Regions from separate parts of the Micrococcus antarcticus genome, predicted to be linked through region 2. Evidence: predicted binding sites of a transcription regulator. Region 2 holds the regulator's gene; the other holds the start of a gene.

Region 1 (11,960 bases), 380 kb from region 2:
AGAGGCGCAGCGGCAGCTCGCGGTACGAGCGGCCGCGGGAGCGGAACACGAGGTTGTGCATGGGGCAGTTCATCGGCTTGAGGTAGTAGTTCTGCCCCTGCCGGGTGACCTCGCCGGTCTCCGGGTCGCGCTGCTCGTCGATCTGCATGGGCGGGAACATGCCGTCCGCGTACCAGTCCAGGTGCCCGGAGACCTCGTAGAGGTGCTGCTTCGTGATGTGCGGCGTGTAGACGAACTCGTAGCCGGCCTCCTCATGGCGGCGGCGCGAGTAGTCCTCCATCGTCTTGCGGATGATGCCGCCGCGCGGGTGGAACACGGGCAGGCCCGAGCCGAGCTCGTCCGGGAAGGAGAAGAGGTCCATCTCCGCGCCCAGCTTGCGGTGGTCGCGTCGCTCGGCCTCGGCAAGCCGCTCCTGATAGGCCTTCAGGTCGGCCTTGGTGGGCCAGGCGGTGCCGTAGATGCGCTGCAGCTGCTTGTTCTTCTCGTTGCCCAGCCAGTAGGCGGCCGCGGAGCGGGTCAGCGCGAAGGCGTTGGAGATGAGCTTCGTGTTCGGCAGGTGCGGGCCGCGGCACAGGTCGCACCACACGGCGTCGCCGGACTTGCGGTCCACGTTGTCGTAGACCGTGATCTCGCCGGCGCCGACCTCCACGGAGGCGCCCTCGCCCGCGGTGTCGGCCTCGTTCTTCTTGCCCAGGAGCTCGAGCTTGTACGGCTCCTCCGCCATCTCGGCGCGGGCCTCGTCCTCGGTGACCACGCGGCGGCGGAACTGCTGGTTCGCGTTGACGATCTTCAGCATCATCTTCTCGAGCTGCTTGAGGTCCTCCGGGGTGAAGGGCTCGGCGACGTCGAAGTCGAAGTAGAAGCCGTCCGTGATGTACGGGCCGATGCCGAGCTTGGCGTCGGGGCGCAGCTGCTGCACCGCCTGGGCCATCACGTGGGCGGTCGAGTGGCGCAGCACGTTCAGGCCCTCGGGCTCGGTGATGTCCACGGCCTCGACGCTGGCGCCGGCCGGGATTGCGCGGGCGAGGTCCCACAGGTGGCCGTCCACGCGCATGACCACCGTGGTGGGCTGCTCCCGGAAGAGCTCCAGGCCGGTGATGCCGTGCGTCACCTCCCGCATCTGGCCGTCCACGGTCAGCAGGATGTTCTTCGGCTCGGACACGGTGCTCCTTCTCGGGTCAGGCTTCTGGGCGTGTGGCATACGGAGGCCACCGCCAGCCGCCCCCATTCTAGGGGCGGGCGGGAACAGGGCGGCGACGACGCAGGAGGGCGCCGACCCGCGTCGACGCGGCGGACTCCTCCCACCCGCCGGGGCTCCGTTGGGCGCGACCGATCCGCAGGGGCGGTTGAAGCCGGGTCCAGGGCTCGGGGAGGGCTGGTCGCTCCGGCGGAGGGAGTGGTTCCCGCCTCGCCGGAGCAGGAGCCGCCACGGGTGGGCCCGGGCGTGTCCGGTGATGCTGGTTCCGGCGCGGCGTGCGGTCCGGGTCGAGGTGGCGGGCCGGGACGAACCACGGGACGCCCTCGATGACCGACACCTCCCACCACCCGGCGTGCACGGCCTGGTGATGGTGCGAGCAGAGCAGCACGCCGTTGGCCACGTCCGTGGGCCCGCCGTGCTCCCAGTGGCCGATGTGATGGACCTCGCACCAGCTGGCGGGCAGCGCGCAGCCGGGTGCGGCGCATCCGCCGTCCCGCGCCGTCACGGCCCGCCGCTGGGCACGGGTGAAGAGACGACGCGCCCGGCCGAGGTCGAGGATCTCCCCCTCGCCGCCCAGGACGGCGGGGATGATGTCCGCGTCGCAGGCGATGCGCCGGATCTCGCGGGGGTCGATCGGTCCAGTGAGGTCGGCCGTGGACACGGCGGACCCCATGCGTCCGTCGGCGGCGGCGCGCAGCTCCCCGAGGAGCGTCCGATGGTCGATCGTGACGAGCACCTGCGGACGGTTCCCGCCGGTGGAGGGCAATGCCTCCGCACCGGCATGCGCGAGGGCCGCCTGGAGGGCGCTCACCAGCGTGTCCGCCTGCCGCTGCCCGCGCGTCCGGGGGTCCGGGGCCGAGCCGGCGTCCTGCACGCCGGCAACGGCGCGGGGGTTCGTCGCGGCGGATGCCACGGTCTGCAGGACCTCATGCTGGGCGTCGGTGAGGTGGAGGTCCCACCGGTGCAGCCCACGGCGCTGGCCCCGGTGGAACAGTCCCTGGGCGGCGTTCAGCTCCGCTTCCGTGGGCGCGGCGGTGTCCGGCATGACGAGGGCGTCGAGGTTCTGACGCCACCGGGCGCAGAGCCGACGGATGCCGTCCGGCTCGATCCGCTGGAGCTGGTCCGCCAGGATGGCCTCTCCCGCGTCGACCAGGTCCTCGACCTCGTCCCGAGGCACGCCGGCGATCAGGGCGTCGGTGCGTGCACGCATCAGCGTCTCGATCACGACGTCGCAGGCCCCCGGCTCGGCGGCACCGGCCGCCACCACACGGGCGATGGCGGGCAGCTGCGGCTCCGCGACCGGCGCCGTGGCGAAGGCGCGCTGGGGTCGGGTGGCCTCGGCTCGGCGGAGTCGGCGCTGGGCGTCCCGGCGGTCGATGTGGAGGAGGGAGCGCAGGCAGTCGGCCTCGTCCCGGTGGGGGCTCTTGCCCGGCGGGATGCCCAGGAGCTCATGACGATCCGCCTCGTGCCCGTAGACCTGGGCGAGGTGCCCGGCGAGGGAGGTCTGCACCGCGGCGACGGTGCGCGCGAGCCGCTCCACCTCCTGGAGCAGGGCCGGGAGCCGCAGGTCCTCGGCCTCCGGGTGCCACTCCGGGTCCCCGAGCCGTTCGAGCAGAGCCAGGACGTCCGACTGCGCGGCCCCGAGCAGGTCCGCGACCGGCGCGCCGAGAGGCGAGCGTGGACCCTCGCCGAGGCCTTCGCCGGAACTCCGGTCTGCACTGCCGCTGCCGGCGCCGTCAGCGGCGTTGCCGAGGCGCGCCGACGGGTTCATCACGCGCCTGGTCTCACCGATCACGTCCATGTCTCTTCCCCCCCCCTTTCCTCATGCAGTCCATCACGGGGCCCGGACACGTTAAGCAGCCCCTCATCCGTGCCGGACGGCTCACCGCTCCGGCGTGGGCAGCAGCTCCCACGTGTCCGGGTGGGGCACCGGTATGGGCGTGCTGCACCCCGGGGCCTCGGCCGTGGCCTGCGGCGTCCCGGCGCTCGCCCCAGCCTCCACGCGCTCGGCGTCCTGGGCGACGAGCGCCTCGGGGCGCACCTTGACCGGCCAGCCGCCGGTGCCGTGGTGCGGGATGTCCGGCAGGGACGCCCCGCCGCCGGGCCCGCCCGGCGTGCCGCCGCGACGCCGGACCGCGGCCGCCTTCCGGTCGGCGGCCAGCCAGCGCCGCCACTGCTCCCGGGTGGCGTCGAGGTAGTCGGGGTCGGGCAGGGTCTCGGAGCGGTGCAGGTCCCATGCGCGGACGGCCTGCACCGAGACGGCCTGCGGGCCGGTGCGTCGCGTGGTCCCCTCGATCAGCAGGAGGCGCGCCGAGAAGAGCATCTCCCCCGAGGCGTGCTGGGCCTCGGTGAAGAAGGACGCGTCGACGCAGCCCGTCCCGTCGTCCACGGAGAGGAACACCACCCGCTTGCCGCTGCGCATGGGCGGGGTCTGCGTGGCCACGCGCACCCCCGCCACGAGCACGCGCGACTGCGAGCGCAGTCGCAGCAGGTCCTTCGCGCGGGTGATCCCGAGGGCGTCGAGGTACGGCGCGTGGGAGTCCATGAGATGGGCTGTCACGTCCAGAGCGGTGAGGTCCAGCTCGGTGCGCACCTGCGCGGCCGTGGGCGGGGACGGGAACATCGGGGTGAGGGCGCTGAGCTCGGTGTCCGGCAGGTCCAGGGCCAGCTGACCGTCCACCTGGCGGGTCCGCGGGGGCCGCGAACGGGTGGCCCCGCGTCCCGGGCCGGTGCCCCGCGTGCTGGAGTGCTGCAGCTCGAGGTGGTGCACGAGGTCGGTGCGAGACGCCCCGCCGGGCGGCAGCAGGCAGTCGAGGGCGCCGAGCTGGGCGAGCCGCTCCAGGTTGCGGCTGGTGGGCCGGGCACGGTCCCGGACGTCGGCGAGGGAGTGGTAGGGGCGGCCCGCGTCGAGGCGCTCGACCTCCGCCTCGCTCAACCCGGACAGGCTCGTCAAGGGCAGGCGGATCCCCCAGCGACCGCGAGCGCGGCCGTCGGGACCGGTCGCGGAGCTGGCGGTCGCGGAGCTGCCGGGTGCGGGTGGGCCGGGCGTCGAAGGGCCGGGTGTGCTGGGCCTGGAAGGACCGGGCGCGCCGTCGTCGTCCACGCATCCACCGTCCGCGGGGTGACGCGCGCCGTCGTCGTGGGCGCCCTCCCCGTGGAGGCCGTGGCCGTCCACCTCCGGGTGCGAGGGCACCCACTCGACGCGCACGTGCCGAGTGGAGGCGTTGACGTCCACCGGGAGCACGGGGATGCCCATGCGGCGGGCCTCGGCCACCATGAGGCGGGCCGGGTACATGCCGGGGTCATGCTCGAGGATGGCGGCCATGAAGGCCTCGGGGTGGTGCGTCTTGAGCCAGGCGGACTGGTAGGTGGGCACGGCGAACGCGGCGCCGTGGGCCTTGCAGAAGCCGAACGAGCCGAAGGCGTGGAGGGTGCCCCAGACCTCGTCGATCACGTCGAGGTCGTACCCCTTCTCCAGCGCGTGGGAGCGGAAGTACTCCTCCACCGTGCGCTCGGCGGGCCCGCCGAGGAGCCGGCGGAACTCGTCCGCGCGGGCCAGGCCACAGCCGGTCATGACGTCCATGGTGCGCAGCACCTGCTCGTGGAACACGGTGACGCCGTGGGTCTCGGCGAGCACGGGCTCGAGGTGCGGGTGCGGGCAGCGGGCCGCCGCCCAGCCGTGCCGCTGCTCCAGGAAGGGCCGCACCATGTCCGACTGCATGGGGCCGGGACGGAAGAGGGAGATGTCCACCGTGAGGTCGTTGAACTCGCGGGGGGCGAGCTTGCCGATCAGCTCCCGCTGGCCCGGCGACTCGATCTGGAAGCAGCCGAGGGTGTGGGTGGTGCGGATCATCTTGAAGGTCGCCTCGTCGTCGAGGGGGACCCGCTCGAGGTCCGGCCTCTCCCCCGTGATGCGCTCCACCTCCGCCAGCGTGTAGGCGATCGCCGACTGCATGCGCACGCCGAGGATGTCCAGCTTGAGGAAGCCCATGGGGTCCATGTCGTGCTTGTCGAACTGGCTCATCGGCAGGCCCATGCCCGAGGGCTGCACGGGCGTGCGGTGCAGGAGGGTGGCGTCGCCGAGGATGACGCCGCACGGGTGCATGGAGATGTGCCGGGGCAGGCGATCGAGACGCTCCGTGATGTCCACCAGCAGGTCCAGCTGATGCCGCCCCGCCCGGCGGCCGGACTCCACGCGGCGGGAGAGCTCCCCCAACTCGGGCATGCGCTGCAGCGCCTCGCGGAAGCTGGAGGCGGAGAAGCGCCACAGCTGCTTGGCGATGACGTCCACGTCCTCGTCCGGCAGGCCCAGGGCCATCCCCGCGTCCCGGACGGCGCCGCGGGCCCGGTAGGCGTTCTGCATGCTCATGAGCGTGGTCCGCTCGGCCCCGAAGCGCTCGAACACGGCACGGTAGATCTCGTGGCGGCGCGCGGACTCCACGTCGATGTCGATGTCCGGCAGGGTGGAGCGCGCGTCCGAGAGGAAGCGCTCCATGATCAGGCCGTTGGCCATGGGGTCCACGTTGGAGATCCGCAGCGCGTGGTTCACCAGCGACGACGCCCCGGAGCCGCGCGCGGAGACCCGCACGCCCATCCCCTCGATCAGGTCCACCACGGAGGACACCGTGAGGAAGTAACTCGCGAACCCGAGGCGCGAGATGATCCCGAGCTCGTGCTCCACCCGGTCCTGCAGGTCGCGCGCCTCCTGACTGGTGCCGAACCCGGAGCCGGTGTGCAGACGCGGGTAGCGGGCGGCCAGGCCGGCGAGGGTCCGCTCGTGCAGCACGCGGTCGGGCGGCCCGTCCACCCCGATGACGGAGGCCTCGGGCACCCGGGGCCGGCCCCAGCCGAGATCGCTCTCGGGGTCGAGGGCGCAGGCCTCGGCCAGGCGGCGGGTGGACTCCAGGAGGGGCGCGGCAGGCTCGTCCGCGGCCTCGCACACCTCACGGGCGAGCCGGTGCATGTGCTCGGTGGGCTTGAGCCAGCCCTGTCCGTTGGGCTGCAGGTCGTGCAGGGCGTCGAGGGAGCTCAGCGCCCGGGCGGCGTCGAGGACGTCCGCGGTGGCCGCGCCGTCCGGGGCGGCGTACCGCACGGCGTTGGTCAGCACGGCGGGCGTGCGGGTGTCCCGGGCGGCGCGCAGCATCTTCACGGCGTGGCCCGTGTCCAGCCGTCGGCCGGGCGCGGAGAGGTGCGTGACGACGTCGACGTGCACAGATCCGGCGGGCAGGGCCGAGCGCCACCGGCGCAGGGCGCCCACTCCCGCGGCGTAGCGGCGGCGGGCGAGGTGGCGTCCGAGGTCCGAGTCCGGCCCGAGGAGCACGAACAGTTCCGGGCTCGGCGGGTTCGCGGGGTTGGCGGCGGTGGGCACGCGCCCCCCGGCGGCCTCCGCCAGCTCGGCGACGGCGGCCCAGGGGCTGCCTCCGCCCGCTCCCCCGGTGGTACGGGCATGGGCCGCGGAGATCACCTGGCACAGGGCGCGGTAGCCGGACCCGTGGGAGCCGCCCCGGGCGAGGATGACGGCCCGGCCGGCGTCGCCGTCCTCCTCCGACCAGCGCAGGGCGAGGTCCACCCCGACCACGGGCGCGATGCCGTGCTGCAGGCACGCACCCACGTGCTTGGCCATGCCGTAGAGGCCGTCGCGATCGGTGCACGCGAGCAGGTCCATGCCCGCCGCGGCGGCGGCCGCGGCGAGGTCCTCGGGCCAGCTCACCCCGTAGTGGGCGCTGAAGGCCGAGGCCACGTGCAGATGGGGGAACGGGACGGGCGGGGGCGTGCGGTCACTCATGGGGAGCTCTCCTGGACGTGCTGGACCACCCCGCCGGGGTCTCCGACGGGGGCGGCGCGGGAAGCGCGACGGGTGCACGAGCCGGGAAGCATGCGGGGGTCCGAGCCAGGGGAAGGAGGCGGTCGGGGCAGCCTGTGGCCGCCGAGGCGGCCACTCACCCACAATAGAACACATGTTCGAATGACGGAAGCGGGGGGGCAGGCCCCGGAGGGGCGGGCGGGACCTCACGCCGTCCTCCGCAGGTCATGAGCGACCTCGTGGACGCGAATGAGGCGCCAACGCCCGGAGTCGAGGTGGTGGGCGACGTCCAGGGTCTGCACGGGGGCGGAGCCGGCCCGGGCGAGGCGCACCTGCAGGCGCCAGATCTCATGGTCCACCAGGCCCGGCCCGCGGCCCTTCTCGGCCCGCACCTCCTCGGCCCACCAGCGGCGACGCTCGAACCAGCGCATCGGCCGCTCGGCGATGACGTAGTCCCGCCCGTTCCAATGCAGGCCCTGCGGCGCGCCGTCCGGGGCGCGCTCCACCGCCACGGACTGCGTGAAGACTCCCATGCTGCTCTCTCCCTGTGTGCGCTGCGGACGGATCCGCCGGCGGGCGCCGACGGACGGCGGGAGCGCGACCCACCCGCGACGGCGGGCAGGGGAAGAGTCGGGAAGCCTCGGCCCGCGATGGGACCGAGGACCGGAGGTCGCACTCTCGATCGTACTCGAACATGTGTTCGAATCCAATGGGAGGGACACTACGGATGGCAGCGGACACGTTAAGGGGGCCCAGGGAAAAGGCGACGTCGGCACCCGCGCGGGTGCCGACGTCGCCGTGCTCACGCCCCCGGGCGGGGCGGGGCCGCGCTCAGGCCTTCACGTACCGCGGGAAGGCGGCAGGCGCGGCCACCGGCTTGCCCTCCGGGTTCATGTCGATCCCGAGGTCACGGGCCCAGACGATGCGGGTGTCGCCGGTGTAGACGGCCTCGGTGCGCTCGTCGAGCTCGAACACGCGGGCGCCGCGGAGGGTGTGCTGATCCCACGTGCCGTCGTTGAGGCCGTAGGTGTCGAAGCCGGTGCCGGGCGCGTAGCCGAGCTCGACGCCGTAGTAGTTCCCCTTGTAGGTGTTGATGTGGTCGTGGCCGCAGTAGATGCCCTTGACCTCGCCGCGCTCCTTCACGGAGGCGTAGATGCCCGAGTTGATCAGACCGTGGTAGACGTCCTCGTGCTTCACACCCTCGATAGCGTGACGGCGCACGGCCTCCGCGTGGCGGGCCTCGTCCTTCTCGCCCTGGGAGGCGTACCACATGTAGGAGTGCTCGAACGTGGGGATGTGGAAGAACATGAGGCCGGGGACGCCCTTGCCGAAGCGCTCCGCGGTGGCCTCCGAGGCCTCCTCGTACCAGCGGATCTGCTGCGGACGGATCCAGTCGTAGTCCATGACGCCCTCGGTGGACTGCCCGGCGGCGTCCTGGGCGGTCGCGTAGCGGCCCGAGTCGAGCAGCCAGATGGCGAAGGAGGGGGCGGCGCCGCGGGACCCCCGCAGAAGCAGCTGGGCGTCGGAGTGGCCCGGCTTGGACGGGTCCACGGCCGGGTTGAGGTTGTGCTTGTACTGGCGCACGAAGTCCACGATCCGGGATTCCGTCATCGAGGTGCCGTGCTCCGTGACCGAGTCCTCGTCATGGTTGCCGAAGGTGATGGCCCACTTCACGCCGCGGGACTCCATCGGCATGACGAAGTTGTTGATCCCCTGCATCACCTGCAGGTCCGTGGTGGGCGAGCCGTCGATGACGTCACCGTTGATGAGCGCGAAGTCCGGCTTCTCCCGGTCCAGGACCTTGCCCATGAACTCGAGGGTGCGACGGTCCGCGGCGTGGCCGCCCTGGGTGTCGTTGAACTGCACGATCTTGAAGCGGCGGCTCTTGCCGAACGCCAGCGGCATGGACTGGGCGCCGGCGTCACGGCGACGTCCATGGGCAGGGGCGTGGGCCGGAGGCGCGGCCTGGGCGACGGGGGCTGCGGCCAGCACGCCGGCCGCGGCGAAGGCTCCGCCTCCGGCGAAGATGCCGCGGCGGTCGACGGACGGGGACTCGGGGATGCGATCGGTCATGGCTCTCTCCTGCTGAAGCGGCGGTCGATGACGTCGCGGAAGCGTCGCTGACCTTGACGTTAGGAGGCTGAGATGACCCCGGGGATGCCCGGCGCGGAACGCCCACGGAACGAGCAGATGAACGGTCGGGAACACGACACCTGCGCGTCTGACGATGTTCACGGTCCGCCCTGTGGAGAACCCCTCGCGTGTCGCGGAGGCATGCGTACACTCGCCAGTGTCGCCACTCACACGCCGCTCACGCGGTGGTCTTCACGGGATCAGAGCCGTGGCGGCGGACGGAACGGATGTCTTCTGAGGAGGGGACCTTGTCCATCACCGCACCCCCACGCGCCCTGCCCCGCCGACGCCCCGCCCAGGCCGCATCGCTGGCAGCCGCCCTCGCACTGGCCCTCACGGCCTGCGGCGGCGGAGACCCGGCACCGACCGAGACCACGACGACGGCGCCCGTCTCGTCCACGCAGGCCGCTGACACCCCCACGGCTACGGCTACGGCTACGGCCGGCGCATCTCCCTCCACCCCCGACGGCGGCACGGCGCCATCGAGCGGGAGCGGGAGCGGGAGCGGACCCGCGAGCGCAACGGCGAGCGGTCCGTACGTCCCCGCCTCCGCCGAAGGCCCCGCCCAGAACGTGCCGAAGCCGGTGATGCCCGAGGTCATGAAGGAAGAGACCCAGGAGGGCGCCGAGGCGGCGGTGAAGTACTTCTGGGAGACGGTCTACTACATGCAGCAGACGGGGGATGCGGGTCCCACACGCACCGCATCTTGGGAGGCTTGCGCCTTCTGCAGTCACATAATTAGCTCGATGGAGGCCATCTACTCGAATGAAGGATGGTTCACAGGCACCCAGTCCAATGTGAGTTCCGCTCGCCTCAGGCCATCTTCTAGTGGATATAACGCGACGCTTATCATGAATTTCTCCAGCGGTACGGGATACATGCGCGATGGCTCTACGCCCGAGGGGGGAAACGTACCGGAATCAAAGGGCGCCCCTTGGGTAGCTGATCTCATCTATGATGATGACTTGAAGAGTTGGTTTGTAGAATCAATGACCTTCCAGGGACGCGGGGATAGATGACGATGAAATTCAAAACCACCAGATCAATCAAGAATATGGCCCTGTTGATCCTCACGCTGGCAATCATTGGCGTCACCCCGGCTCGCGGCCAGCAAATCTCCGAGGAATGTACCACCAATAAAGCAATCTACGCACTCTCCGCTTCGTCCATCGCTGTCTCAAAGAAGTGCCACCAGAGCGGAGTTTCTAAAAGAACGGGGATCGTCAAGGACGTTGACCCAGAAGCGCCTCCGCGGGACATAGAAGAGGCGTCCGCACCAGAGCCCTCACTCAAGACAAACGTCACAATGAACGCCTGCGACCCGAACCAGGTGGGCAACCCAGACTTCAAAACCTGTCAAGAGCAGAAGGAAAAGTTCTGTCCTGACGGTGGCGAGTGGGTTATGACGGAGACAACTGACATCAGTACAGGTACACCACAGGTCACCTACTCCACCCCCATCTGCACGGGCACCGGCACCGGCCCGGCTCCCATCGGCGCCGCAGGCGACGCCGCTCCCCCGGTCACCATCGACGAAGTCCGCACCCTCCTGGTCCTGGAGCCGACGATCGAGTCGGACAACGCCGGCCGCGGCGTCCGCAACGCGGAGACCAACTTCTACACCCTCGCGCAGCCGGTCTTCCTGACCACGACCATCGCCGGCCAGGACATCGAACTCCGCGCCACGCCCGTCACCTTCCACTGGACCTACGGTGACGGCACCGGCACCGTGACCACCCACGACGGAGGCCACGCGCAGCCCGAGTTCAACGTGCCCACCCCCACGAGCCACGTCTACGAGGACACGGGGTCCTACACGGTCGGGCTGACCACGGTGTACGTCGGCGAGTACCGGGTGGCCGGCGGCGAGTGGCAGCTGATCCCCGGCACCATCACCCTGGACGCCGCCCCGGTCACCGCGGACATCTGGCGCACAGTCACGCGCAACGTCGCCGACGACTGCGGCGCCGACGCCTCCGCGTGGGGCTGCACCGGGCCCATCGACGCCCCGGACGGCGGCTGAAGGCCGCTCCTCGGCTCACCTCCGGGCGCCCCACCCGGCCCACCTCAGAGGAGTCGCTCCTGCACCTCGCCGGGCTCCTCGATCAGCTCCGGGCCGTTGTTCCGCACGTTCCCCACGGCCGAGCCCACCGGGCGCAGGCGCCACCCCGACGCCACGCCGTACGCCTGCGCGCACACCTCGTCCACGAGCAGTTCGGCCTCCTCTGCCGACCCGAGCTTCCCGGGCTCCAGCCAGCGGGCCATCGCCTCGGCTCCCAAGGGCACGGGCAGCCGGTCGTGCAGCTCCCCCAGCTCCGCCAGCAGCGGATCCTCCGCCTCCATGTTCGGCGCCGCCATCGTCAGGATCGACGTCGAGAGCACCCACGCGTCCTCTCCCGCGGCTTTCGCTTCCGGGTCCTGCCACCACTCGTAGAGCCCAGCGAACCAGATCACGGGCCCCTCGCCGTCACCGGCGCCGGCCGGGTGCACGTAGAAGGGCTGCTTCTCGGCGGCCTTCCCGTCGGCTCCCTTCGCCCCGGGCTCCGGCTTCTTCCACTCGTAGTACCCCTCCACCGGCACCGCGCAACGGCGCGAACGCACGGCCGCCCGGAACGTCGGCTTCTGTGCCACCGTCTCGGACCGGGCGTTGAACGCCCGCGACCCCACGGACAGCTCCTTCGCCCACGGCGGAACGAGTCCCCACCGCGCCACGTGCAGCTCGCGCCGCACCTCCCCGTCGGGCGCCTCGCCCCCGCCAGACGCCCCCGCGCCGTCCCCGTCCATCGCCCGCTCCAGCAGGATCGGCACGTCCGCCGTCGGGGCCAC
Region 2 (11,960 bases):
GGCCCTCTTCACGGTGGCCGACGACGGCGGCGTGATCGGCTCCGCCTCGGACGGGGCCTCAGGGCCGTCGTCGCTGCTGGGCAAGGAGGTCATGTACCTGCGTGCGTGGGCGGACGAGACGGAGACGGGCGACCGCGACGACCTCGAGGTCCCCGTGACGGACCGCGCCTGGCGGCAGGTCTCGGTCTCGGCCGTCGACTGCCTCGGCGCGTCCCGCTGCCCCATGGCGGACGAGTGCTTCTCGGAGCACGCCCGCGCGGACGCCGCGGACGCCGACGTGGTGGTCACCAACCACGCGATGCTCGCGATCAGCGCGTTCGAGGGACTCGCCGTGCTCCCCGCCTACTCCGCCGTGGTGGTGGACGAGGCGCACGAGCTGCAGGACCGCGTCACCGGCGCGGTGACGGGCCAGCTCTCCGGCTCGATCGTGCACGGCGCCGCCACCTCGGTCCGGCGCCACACCTCGGTGGCGGTCGAGGACCTCGTGAAGGCCGGTGCTGCCCTGGACCGCGCCTTCGCGGGCACCCCCTCGGGGCTGCTCGCCACCGGCCCGGACGAGGTGCAGGAGCAGGCGCTGACCGCCGTCCTCGCCGCCGCCCGGCAGTGCTTCTCAGACCTCGGTCAGAGCAAGGACAAGGAGGCCGACGGCGACGGCGGCCACCAGATGGCCCGCTCCCGCCTCGTCGAGGTCCTCGAGGTCACCGAGCGCATGCTCGCCGCGCGCCCCGAGGCCGACTTCCCGGAGGTCCTGTGGGCCACGCGGCCCGGGCACTTCGAGCCCGGCGTCGGCTGGCAGCCCGGCAACGAGGAGGACCCGCCGCAGCTCTACGTGGCCCCCATCTCGGTGGCAGGCAAGCTGCGTGAGGGGCTCTTCGGCAAGGCCACCACGGTGCTCACCTCCGCCACGCTGACCGTGGGCACGGGGGAGCGGCGGTTCGACTCGGTGGCCGGTGACGTCGGCCTCGCCGGGCCTGACGCCCCCGCGTACACCGCCCTCGACGTCGGCAGCCCCTTCGACTATCCCCGCCAGGGCGTGCTGTACGTGGCCCGGCACCTGCCGCGTCCCGGGAGGACGGCCTCCCCCGAGTCCCTCGACGAGCTCGGGGAGCTCATGAAGGCCTCGAACGGCGGCACGCTCGGCCTGTTCTCCTCCCGGCGGGCCGCCGAGGACGCCGCGGCGGAGATGCGCCGCCGCCTGGGCCCGACGCAGACGATCCTGTGCCAGGGCGATGCCACCCTCTCCGCACTCGTCCGGCAGTTCGCCGAGGAGCGGGACGCCTCCCTCTTCGGGACCATGAGCCTGTGGCAGGGCGTGGACGTGCCGGGCTCCTCGCTGCGCCTCGTGGTGATCGACCGGATCCCGTTCCCGCGCCCGGACGACCCGCTCTCCCAGGCGCGCACGCGGGACATCGCCCGGCACGGCGGCAACGGGTTCATGAAGGTGTCGGCCACGCACGCCGCCGTCCGCATGGCCCAGGGCGCCGGCCGCCTCGTGCGCGCCGTCGGGGACCGCGGCGTCGTCGCCGTGCTGGACTCACGTCTGGCCACCGAGCGCTACGGCGGCTACATCACGAGCGCTCTGCCGGACTTCTGGCGGACCACGGACCGGCAGGTGGTGCGGGGCGTGCTGGCGCGCCTCGCCGAGGAGGACTGAGGGCGTCCGACGACACCCGGCCGGCGGCCGTCAGGAGCCCACGTCAGGCCTAGAATCGTGGTGAGGGCCCCGGCCCCGTGGCCCTCCGGAGCGAGCACGCCGCCGCGCGCGGCGGGAAGGCGGGCGGCCCTGGCCACCGGCAGGACCTCAGGATCCCATCGACTGCGGAGGACGGCCGAACGCCGCGCCTCCCTGGGCGGCCAGGCCCGCGAGGAGCGGGAGGTGGTTCGGGCGCACGAGCGCGCGGCGAATCGCCACCACGACTCCTTCCTGGCGCACCTGAACCTCAAGCCGGTGTGGCTGGCCTTGGCCGTCCTCGCGATGGCCGCGGTGGCCCTGATGCCCGGCCTGCAGGAGCTCGGACTCTCCGTCGCGGGACAGCGGGCGCTCGCGGTCCTCGCGTTCGCCGTCATCGTGTGGGTGAGCGAGGCCGTCACCTACCCGGTCAGCGCCGTGCTCATCATCGGGCTGATCGCGTTCCTCGTCGGATTCGCCCCGGACATGGCGGACCCGGAGACCGCCCTCGGCACGTCAGGCGCCCTGGGGCTCGCGCTGGGCGGCTTCTCCAACTCCGGGGTGGCCCTCGTGGCCGGCGCCCTCGTGCTCGCCGCCGCCATGCAGGCCACGGGGCTGCACAAGCGCGTGGCGCTGCTCGTGCTGAAGTTCGCCGGCGAGAAGACGAGCAACATCCTCATCGGCACGATCGTCATCACGATCATCCTGTCCTTCTTCGTCCCGTCGGCCACGGCACGCGCCGGCGCGGTGGTGCCGATCCTCATGGGCCTCGTAGCGGCCTTCGGCATGCCGACCGACTCGAAGCTCAGCGCCCTGCTCGTCATCACCGCCGCGCAGGCCATCTCCATCTGGAACATCGGCATCATGACCTCCGCGGCCCAGAACCTCGTCGCCGTCGGCTTCATCCAGGACCAGATGGGCCGCCAGATCACGTGGCTCGAGTGGTTCGTCTGGGGCGCGCCGTGGGCCGCCGTCATGTCCGTGGTGCTCTACTTCGTGATGCGCTGGGCCATCAAGCCGGAGACGGACCGCATGGTCGGCGGTCGCGAGGTCGTCCAGCGCGACCTCGCCGCCCTCGGCCCGATGGCGGGCAAGGAGATGCGCCTGACGGTGGTGGCCGTCCTCCTGGTGACCGCGTGGGCCACCCAGGGCGTCCTGCATCCCGTCGATGCGACCACCGTGACCCTGGCCGCCGTCGCCTTCCTCCTGCTCCCGCGCGTCGGCGTGTTCTCGTGGAAGACCGTGGAGAAGCTCGTCAACTGGGGCACGCTCGTGGTGTTCGCCGTGGGCATCTCGCTCGGCTCGCTGCTGCTCAAGACGGGCGCCGCGGCGTGGCTCTCCGAGCGCACCTTCACCGCGCTCGGCCTCGCCGAGCTGCCGATCGTCGCGCTGATCGCCGTCATGGGCGCCTTCACGATCCTCATCCACCTGGGCTTCGCCTCGGCCACCGCGCTCTCGAGCGCCCTGATCCCGGTGTTCATCGCCTTCGCCGCGTCCATCCCGAACGCCGCGGAGGGCGGCCTCGGGTTCGTCGTGATCATGCAGTTCCTGATCTGCTTCGGCTTCCTGCTGCCGGTCTCCGCGCCGCAGAACATGCTCGCGTACGGCACGGGCGCGTTCACCCCGATGCAGTTCCTCAAGGCGGGACTGCCCATCACGGTGATCGGCTACCTCATGGTCCTGCTCTTCTCCGCGACGTACTGGCGGTGGCTCGGCCTGGTCTGACCGTCCGCGCCGCGGGCGCCGTTCAGAGCGCCCGCAGCACGGTGACCACGCGGCCCATGATGGTGGCGTGGTCACCCATGATGGGCTCGTAGGCGGTGTTCTGGGGGAGCAGCCACGTGTGGCCGTCGCGCTGGCGGAAGGTCTTCACGGTGGACTCGTCGTCGAGCAGCGCGGCCACGATGTCCCCGTTGTCCGCGGTCTCCTGCCGGCGCACCACCACCCAGTCGCCGTCGCAGATGGCGGCATCCACCATCGAGTCGCCGGAGACGCGGAGCATGAACAGCTCGCCCTCACCCGTGAGGCGGCGCGGGATCGTCATGACCTCCTCCACCTGCTGCTCGGCGAGGATGGGGCCGCCGGCCGCGATCCGACCCACCCACGGGATGGAGACGGCGTCGCCCTCGGCGGCGTCCGTGTGCCACGAGGGGATCTGGGGGAGCTCGGAGACCGGGGCGACGGGGGAGGCCGTCTCGGCAGTCAGCGTCGTCCCGTCCTCGGCCAGCAGCACCTCGAGCGCGCGGGGGCGGCCCGGATCGCGGCGGATGTAGCCGAAGCGCTCGAGCTGGCCGAGCTGATGCGTGACGGAGGAGAGCGAGGCGAGGCCCGCCGCGTCCCCGATCTCCCGCATGGAGGGGGGGTAGCCGCACTCCGCGATCGCGTGGCGGATGGTCTCCACGATCCGCCGCTGGCGGGACGTGAGCGAGGGGGCGGACCCGGCTGGGGTCTGGTGGTCAGGGGTGGCCATGCGGCGGTCCGTTCTCCCGAGGTCGCTTAGCGTGTCCACCCCTGCTGATGGTCTTGCCCTGAAGGCGATCCACCGCGGGTCGGAGCACGTCCGGTGCCCTCGACCCTAGTGGAGTCCGTCACCGGATCCAAAGATATGTTCGATCCACGCTGGGCGTGTCTCGAAGGTGTGTGCTAGACATGGATTCGAACAGGTTCGAACACACGTTCGAATTCCCGCCCGCAGCGGGAGGAAGGCGACCATCACCATGACCACCCTGACCGCACCTCTCTCCCGTCCCGTCCCCGCTCGCCCCGCTCCGAGCGGGTTCCGCCTCAACAGGCGCGGCCGTCTCGTGCTCCGCGGGCTTCCGCTCATGCTGGCGGCGGCCGTGCTCACCGTCGTCGCGGCGTTCCTCGCGGGCGTCCTCACCTCCCCTGCGGCGGTCTCCTCCGAGGGTCCGGGCGCGCGTCTGGAGACCGTCACGGTCATGCCGGGGGACAGCCTGTGGTCCATCGCCGCCGAGGCTGCGCCGGAGGAGGACCCCTTCACCACCATGACGCGGATCGCCGAGCTGAACAGCCTGGAGGGCCGGGAGCTCGAGCTGGGCGAGTCCCTGTTCGTGCCCGCGGGGGACTGAGGGCTGGCCGGCGACTCACGGCGCGCTCGGCGTGCTCCTGTTCCTAGAATGGCCCGTATGACCGATCTGAGCTCCCTCCCGCTGCGCGAGGGCCTGCGCGGGCAGAGCCCCTACGGCGCCCCCCAGCTGGACGTGCCGTTCATGCTCAACACGAACGAGAACACGCACCCCGTCCCCCCGGAGGTCGCGGAGGCCGTCGTGGCACGGGTGGCGCAGGTCGCCGGGGGGCTGAACCGCTACCCGGACCGCGAGTTCACCCGGCTGCGGGAGAGCCTGGCCGGGTACCTCGGCCACGGGCTGACCGCGGCACACGTGTGGGCGGCCAACGGCTCCAACGAGGTGCTCCAGCAGATCCTCCAGGCCTTCGGCGGGCCGCGCCGCAGCGTCCTCAGCTTCCTCCCCTCCTACTCCATGTATCCGCTGCTGGCCGCGGGCACGGATACGGCATTCGTCGACGGCGGGCGCGCCGCGGACCACACCCTCTCGGCCGAGCATGCCGCGGCCATGGTGCGCGAGCACCGTCCGAACCTCGTCTTCCTCGCCTCGCCCAACAACCCCACGGGCACCGCCCTCGGGCTGGACGTGATCGAGGCCGTCTACACCGCCCAGGCCCGGAACGAGGCCGAGGGCGGCCCGGGCGCCATGGTGGTCGTGGACGAGGCCTACGCCGAGTTCGCGCTCGACGGCACGCCCTCGGCCCTCACCCTCCTGGAGGGGCGCGAGCGGCTCATCGTCACCCGCACCATGTCCAAGGCGTTCGCCCTGGCCGGCGCCCGCCTCGGCTACCTCGCCGCGGACCCGGCCGTGGCGGATGCCCTGCGCCTCGTGCGCCTGCCCTATCACCTCTCCTCGGTCACGCAGGCCACCGCGATCGCCGCCCTCGAGCACGTGGAGACGCTCCTGGAGACCGTGGCGGACATCAAGGCCCAGCGCGACCGGATCGTGGCCCGGCTGCGCGAGCTGGGCCTGGACCCGGCCGTCTCGGACTCGAACTTCGTCTTCTTCGGCCACCTGGAGGACGCGCACGCCGTGTGGGAGGCGCTCCTCGAGCGGGGGGTGCTGGTGCGCGACGTCGGCATCCCGCACCACCTGCGCGTCACCGCGGGCACGGAGGAGGAGACCACCGCGTTCCTCACCGCCCTCGAGGAGGCCCTCGCCGCGGGTGCACGGTGACCCCGCGCCGGCCGCCGCGCGAGACGCAACGACGCGCGCGGCCGGGCATGCGCCGCCGAACCTAGGATGGATGCGACCGTCACCCCCGTATCCCCAGGAGGACCCGTGGCAGCCGAGCTGATCTCCGGACGCCGGGCGCGCATGGAGCGCACCACGAGCGAGTCGGACGTGCACGTGGAGATGGACCTGGACGGCTCCGGCGCCGCGGACATCTCCACGGGTGTCCCGTTCTACGACCACATGCTCACGGCGCTCTCGCGCCACTCACGGATCGACCTCAGGGTCCGCGCCACGGGGGACACCCACATCGACGTGCACCACACGGTGGAGGACGTCGCGATCACGCTCGGCGAGGTGCTCCGCGTCGCCCTCGGGGACAAGCGGGGCATCCGCCGCTTCGGCGAGGCCTCCGTGCCGTTGGACGAGGCGCTCGCGCGCGCCGTCGTGGACGTCTCCGGGCGTCCGTACCTGGTGCACGAGGGCGAGCCGGACGGGCAGCAGTACCACCTCATCGGAGGCCACTTCACCGGCTCCCTGACCCGGCACGTCTTCGAGGCGATCACGCAGCACGCGGCCATCTGCCTGCACATGGACGTCGTCCGCGGCCGCGACCCCCACCACATCGTGGAGGCCCAGTTCAAGGCGTTCGCCCGCGCTCTGCGCGCGGCCGTCGAGGACGATCCGCGCGTGGACGACGTGCCCTCCACGAAGGGCGCGCTCTGATGGCGGCGCCCACGTCCGTGCCCGGGGTGCGCCCGCGCGTTGCCGTCCTGGACTACGGCTCCGGCAACGTGCACTCGGCCGTGCGCGCCCTCGAGCGCGCCGGGGCCGTCGTCGAGCTCACCCGGGATCCGGACGCCGTGCTGGACGCGGACGGGCTGCTCGTGCCCGGCGTGGGCGCCTACGCCTCGGTGATGCGCGCTCTCACCGAGGTCGGCGGCACCCGCTGGATCGGCCGCCGCGTGGCCGGTGGTCGCCCCGTGCTGGGCATCTGCGTGGGCCATCAGGTCCTCTTCGACGCCGGGGTGGAGCACGGCGAGCGGACCCATGGCATGGGGGAGTGGCCCGGCGTGGTCGAGGAGCTCCCGGCCGAGGTCCTGCCCCACATGGGCTGGAACACCGTCCGACCGCCGGAGGACTCCGCGCTGTTCCGGGGGATCGAGGACGAGCGGTTCTACTTCGTCCACTCCTACGGCGTGCTGCGCTGGGAGTTCGACCAGACCATCCCCACCATGCGCCCCCCGCAGGTGACGTGGGCGCACCACGGCGCGGACTTCATCGCCGCCGTGGAGAACGGGCCGCTGTCCGCCACGCAGTTCCACCCCGAGAAGTCCGGCGAGGCCGGGCAGGCGCTGCTCCGCAACTGGCTGGAGACCCTCTGATGCCCTACTGGTCCGTCCTCTACCTCGCCCTCGGCGGCATCCTGCTCGGTGCCGCCTGGTCGATGCGCACGCAGAAGGCCCCCGGGTGGGCCGTCGTCATCGCCCTCGTGCTCGCCGCCATGGCGATCGCCGCCGCCTTCCTGACCGTCTCCCGCTGAGAGGTACCCCATGACCCCGAACACCCCCGCCCTCGAGCTGCTGCCCGCCGTGGACGTGCAGGACGGCCGTGCCGTCCGTCTCGTCCAGGGGGAGGCCGGCTCCGCCACCTCCTACGGCGACCCGCTCACCGCGGCCCTCGACTGGCAGCGCGCCGGCGCCGAGTGGATCCACCTCGTGGACCTCGACGCCGCGTTCGGCCGCGGGGACAACCGCGACGTCATGCGCCGCGTGGTGGAGGAGCTCGGCGTGAAGATCGAGCTCTCCGGCGGCATCCGCGACGACGCGTCCCTCGAGGGGGCCCTCGAGATGGGCGCGACCCGAGTGAACCTCGGCACCGCGGCCCTGGAGGACCCGGCGTGGACGGCGCGCGTGATCGAGCGCCACGGCGAGCAGGTGGCCGTGGGCCTGGACGTGCGCGGCACCACCCTCGCGGCCCGCGGCTGGACGAAGGAGGGCGGCGACCTCTGGGAGGTCCTGGCCCGCCTCGAGGACGCCGGCTGCGCCCGCTACGTGGTCACCGACGTCACGAAGGACGGCACCCTGAAGGGGCCGAACACCGAGCTCCTCGCGCAGCTGTGCGCGAAGACGGCCAAGCCCGTGGTCGCCTCCGGCGGCATCTCCTCGCTCGAGGACGTCGCCGCGCTCGCGGGGATGGTGGGGGACGGCGTCGAGGGAGCCATCATGGGCAAGGCCCTCTACGCGGGCCGGTTCAGCCTCGAGCAGGCGCTCGCGGTGGCCGGCGGCTCCACGGTGGACGAGGCGCGGGCCGCGCACCCCTTCGCGGTGGCCGAATGAGCGCGGACTCCGCGCACGAGGAGACCGTCGCGCTCGAGCGGCCGGCATCGCGGGAGCTGCCGGGGCACATCCGCGCCGCGCTGGACCGGATGCGGGAGAAGACGGCCGGGGAGAACGTCGCGGACACGGCCGGCGTCCCGTGGGAGGGCCGCGACCTCGCCGGCGGCGGCGTGGACGGTTCCGCCAATCCGCTGCACGCGTTCGACGCCGACGACGGCACCGCCGACGCCCGGTGGACCGACGTCATGGAGCGGCTCGCCCGCTCGGAGGCGACCGAGCAGGACGTCTCCGCGGTGCTCGGGCACATCCGGGTCTTCGCCGCCGTGGTCCCGACGCTCGCGGTCGACGAGGCGGACGTGCACGACCACGCGGACCACGCCGGCCACGGGCACGAGTTCGGCGCGCACGGGGACAAGGCGGCCGACGTCGCCCTGGTGACCCTGCGCGCCGCCGACGGCCGCGCCGCCCTGCCCGTGTTCACGAACGTGCCCGCCCTCACGGCGTGGAACCCCGAGGCGCGGCCGGTGGCCGTGTGGATGCCGCGGGCGTGCCTCTCGGCGGTGGACGAGGGATGTGAGCTCGTGGTGGTCGACGCCGGCGCTGAGCACACCTACGTGGTGCGCCGCCCCGCCGTGTGGGCGCTCGCACAGCAGCAGGAGTGGACGCCGTCGTACGTGGACCAGGAGGTGGCCGATGAGATCGCGGAGGTCGCGGACCTCGTGCCGCACCTGCTGAACCTCGGCCTCGCGCCGGGATCCGGCGTCGCGACGCGCACGGCGTCCGGCGCGGTGATGAACGGCGGCGGCTCGGGCCCGGAGCTCAAGGTCGTGGCCATGCCGACCCGCGGCGTGGACGACGCCGACGTGCGGCTCATGGCCGCCACGCTGCGCATGGTGCTGTCGGACCTGCCCCTGCTGGCTGAGCGGGCCGACTCCGTGGAGATCGCCGTCCGCCGGCCCTGAGCCCCGCGCTCCCATGGGCGTGCCGACCCCCATCGGCTACCGTGGTGGGGGAGGGGCGCCGCCGTTTCGGCCGCCCCGCGCTGGACGACCGTGCACTTCCGGCCGGTCCTAGGCATCCATCTGGAGGAGATGTCATGAGAAGCAGAACCCTGACCGGCGCGGCCACCGCCGCGCTGGGCGCCGTGGCGGTCGCCGCCGCCGGCCCCGCCCTCGCGTCCACCCCGCTCACCCAGGGATCGGCGCTCTCGGCGCCGGCCGGGGCGTGCAGCCTGACCATCGTGGACGAGTCCACCGCCTACACCGCGGCCCACTGCGGCGGGGCCGTGTGGGAGGTCGGCTCCCCGGTGCGCTCCGCCGAGGGCGCGCGCATCGGTACCGTCACCGCCCTGCCCGGCGAGTCCGGCGTGGACCTGGTGCGCATCGGCCTGGCCGAGGACGTCCGCGTGGTCGGCGACTGGGCCACCCGGCCCGCCGCCTCCGTGGAGGCGGGCGAGACCGTGTACACGCACGGCTCCTCCGTCCCGATGGGCCACCCCAACTCTCTGAGCCATGCCCACGCGTTCGACAGCGACGCCGTGTGCGCCGACGGCTATGCCGACCAGGTCGCCCTCGACGCCGCCACCACCCACCCCGGCGACTCGGGCGGAGCGGTCTACGACGCGCAGCAGCGCGTGGTGGGCGTCATCTCGGGCGTCGCGCCGGTGACCTTCGACGAGGACGGCGAGGCGGTCAGCTGCGACGCGAAGGCCATGTCCTCGATCATGGTCCCGATCGAGTCGACCCGTGCCCTCGACGCCGCCACGGCCTCCTCGGCGACGTCCGGCAAGACCCCCCGCCCCGCCCCCAAGCACGCCGCGCGCCCCGCCCCGAAGCACGCCGCCGACATGCCCACCGCCGGAGCGGCCCCTGTGGCCGAGTCCGAGGTCACGACGATCCCGGCGGAGGAGCAGAAGGAGATCGCCGACGAGCTGATCGCGAAGCAGGAGGCGAAGGCGGCCGCGGAGAAGAAGGCCGTCGCCGAGAAGAAGGCTGCGGCGGAGAAGAAGGCCGCCAAGGCTCCCGCCGCGGCCAAGGCTGAGGCTCCGGCCAAGGCCTCCGCTCCCGCCAAGGCCAAGGCCAAGGCCAAGGCCTCCGCTCCCGCCAAGGCCACGCCGGCCCCGGACCTCACCACCGAGGTGACCTACACCGCCGCCGAGGGCGTGGCCCGCGGCACCCGCACCCAGATCACCACGGACGAGGGCCGTTTCGAGTACATGAAGGTCTACGCCCTGGACGCGGACGGCTCCGTGCTGGGCGAGATGCAGCTGCACACCGTGCAGCCGATGGCCTGGATCAACGTCCCGGCGGACGTCCCCGCCGGCGGCTCCGTGAAGGTGATCGCGGTCAGCTCCGCCGACGCCCCCGCGGACACGGTGGTGACCCTGGGCGGCCAGCGCATCGGCTGATCCGTCCGGCCTCTCGGCCACAGCAGCACACCAGGCCCGGTGATTCCGCGAGGATCACCGGGCCTGGTGCGTCAGCACCGCCCCTCGAGGCGGTGGCCGAGCCGGGAGAACACCCGGCCGAGGGTCTCCGCCTCCCCGGGCTCCAGGGAGCTGAGGAAGAGGTCGTCGATCTCGCGCGCGTGATGGACGGCTGCGCGGCGGAAGGCGCGGCGGCCCTCGTCCGTGATCACAGCCTCGAATCCGCGCCGGTCCCGTTCCGCGGGGTGGCGCTCGATCAGGCCGCGGGCCACGAGGCTCTTGACCTGGTACGTCATGCGCGAGGGGGAGAAGACCATGCGCCCGGCGAGCTCTCCGAGGCGCAGGCGGCCATCGGGGGACTCGTAGAGGAGCAGCAGCAGGTTGTAGTCGGCCAGCGAGAGCCCGGCGTCCCGCTTCAGTCCGCGCTCGAGCAGCTCGGAGAGCATCTGGGTGGACTCGAAGTACGCGCGCCACGCCTGCTGGGCCGCACCCTCAGGCCTGCGGTCCTCGGGGGCGGAGCCGTACCACGTCGCGGCGTCGGCGGAGCCGGGAACCGGCTCAGGCGCCGGGGTTGAGGAGCTGGTCAAACGGAGTCACCTCCAGCTCTGCCTCGCCCTTCGCGCGGCGCGGCCGCGCGGGGCGCAGGAGCATGACCTCGGCGAGGTCCCTCCCTGCGGCCGCGATGCGCGCGCTCAGCGGGTGGTCCCGCATGGACGCCGCGGCCCCGGTCACCTCGCCCCAGTCGTCCGAGGCGGCGAACACCGCCGTGGGGATGATGCGCGTGCGCAGGTAGGAGAAGAGCGGCCGCATCGCGGTGTCGATCATGAGCGAGTGCCGCGCGGTGCCACCGGTCGCGCCGAGCAGCACGGCGGTGCCGCGCACGGCGTCGTCGTCCACGAGGTCCCAGAAGGCCTTGAAAAGGCCCGCATAGGACGCCTTGAAGGTGGGGGAGACGGCGATGACGGCGTCGGCCTGCTCGACCTCGTCGAGCGCGGCGCGCAGTGCCGGGGAGGTGGTGGCGGTCACCTGCGCCTGGGCGACGTCGACCGCCAGCTCCCGCAGGGTGATCAGGTGGATCTCGGGGGCCGAGCCCCGGCCCGCGAGGGCGCTCGAGGCCGCCTCGGCGAGGCGCTCGGCGAGCATGCGGGTCTGGGACGACTCCCCGAGGCCGCCGGAGACGACGGCGATGTGCCGCGTCTCGGGCGTGAACGGGCCGGTGACGGCGCTCATCGGCCGGACTCCCGCTCCGCGTGAGCGGCCGAGCCCTC

Evidence for each region. The regulator LexA, encoded in region 2, represses DNA repair genes until DNA is damaged. The targets are predictions, from matches to a motif close to TCGAACANNTGTTCGA.
Region 1: LG274_RS01600 (DUF6504 family protein) is a predicted target of LexA. The motif match lies at 7,690-7,705, and genes of this name have one in related genera.

What each region holds. Positions count from the first base shown of each region.
Region 1 is NZ_CP085253.1:325,799-337,758, reverse strand. It holds gene thrS (threonine--tRNA ligase) at 1-1,162, opposite strand, end outside; gene LG274_RS01610 (DUF222 domain-containing protein) at 1,230-2,993, opposite strand; gene LG274_RS01605 (DNA polymerase III subunit alpha) at 3,081-6,983, opposite strand; gene LG274_RS01600 (DUF6504 family protein) at 7,208-7,534, opposite strand; gene LG274_RS01595 (metallophosphoesterase family protein) at 7,833-9,074, opposite strand; gene LG274_RS01590 (DUF6318 family protein) at 9,722-10,153, shown strand; gene LG274_RS01585 (PKD domain-containing protein) at 10,537-11,157, shown strand; gene LG274_RS01580 (SOS response-associated peptidase) at 11,202-11,960, opposite strand, start outside.
Region 2 is NZ_CP085253.1:2,556,776-2,568,735, forward strand. It holds gene LG274_RS11920 (ATP-dependent DNA helicase) at 1-1,654, shown strand, start outside; gene LG274_RS11925 (DASS family sodium-coupled anion symporter) at 1,877-3,394, shown strand; gene lexA (transcriptional repressor LexA) at 3,417-4,139, opposite strand; gene LG274_RS11935 (LysM peptidoglycan-binding domain-containing protein) at 4,387-4,758, shown strand; gene LG274_RS11940 (histidinol-phosphate transaminase) at 4,816-5,931, shown strand; gene hisB (imidazoleglycerol-phosphate dehydratase HisB) at 5,998-6,654, shown strand; gene hisH (imidazole glycerol phosphate synthase subunit HisH) at 6,654-7,313, shown strand; gene LG274_RS11955 (hypothetical protein) at 7,313-7,471, shown strand; gene priA (bifunctional 1-(5-phosphoribosyl)-5-((5-phosphoribosylamino)methylideneamino)imidazole-4-carboxamide isomerase/phosphoribosylanthranilate isomerase PriA) at 7,482-8,267, shown strand; gene LG274_RS11965 (SseB family protein) at 8,264-9,229, shown strand; gene LG274_RS11970 (trypsin-like serine protease) at 9,364-10,674, shown strand; gene LG274_RS11975 (MarR family transcriptional regulator) at 10,746-11,279, opposite strand; gene LG274_RS11980 (CE1759 family FMN reductase) at 11,251-11,922, opposite strand; gene LG274_RS11985 (LLM class flavin-dependent oxidoreductase) at 11,919-11,960, opposite strand, start outside.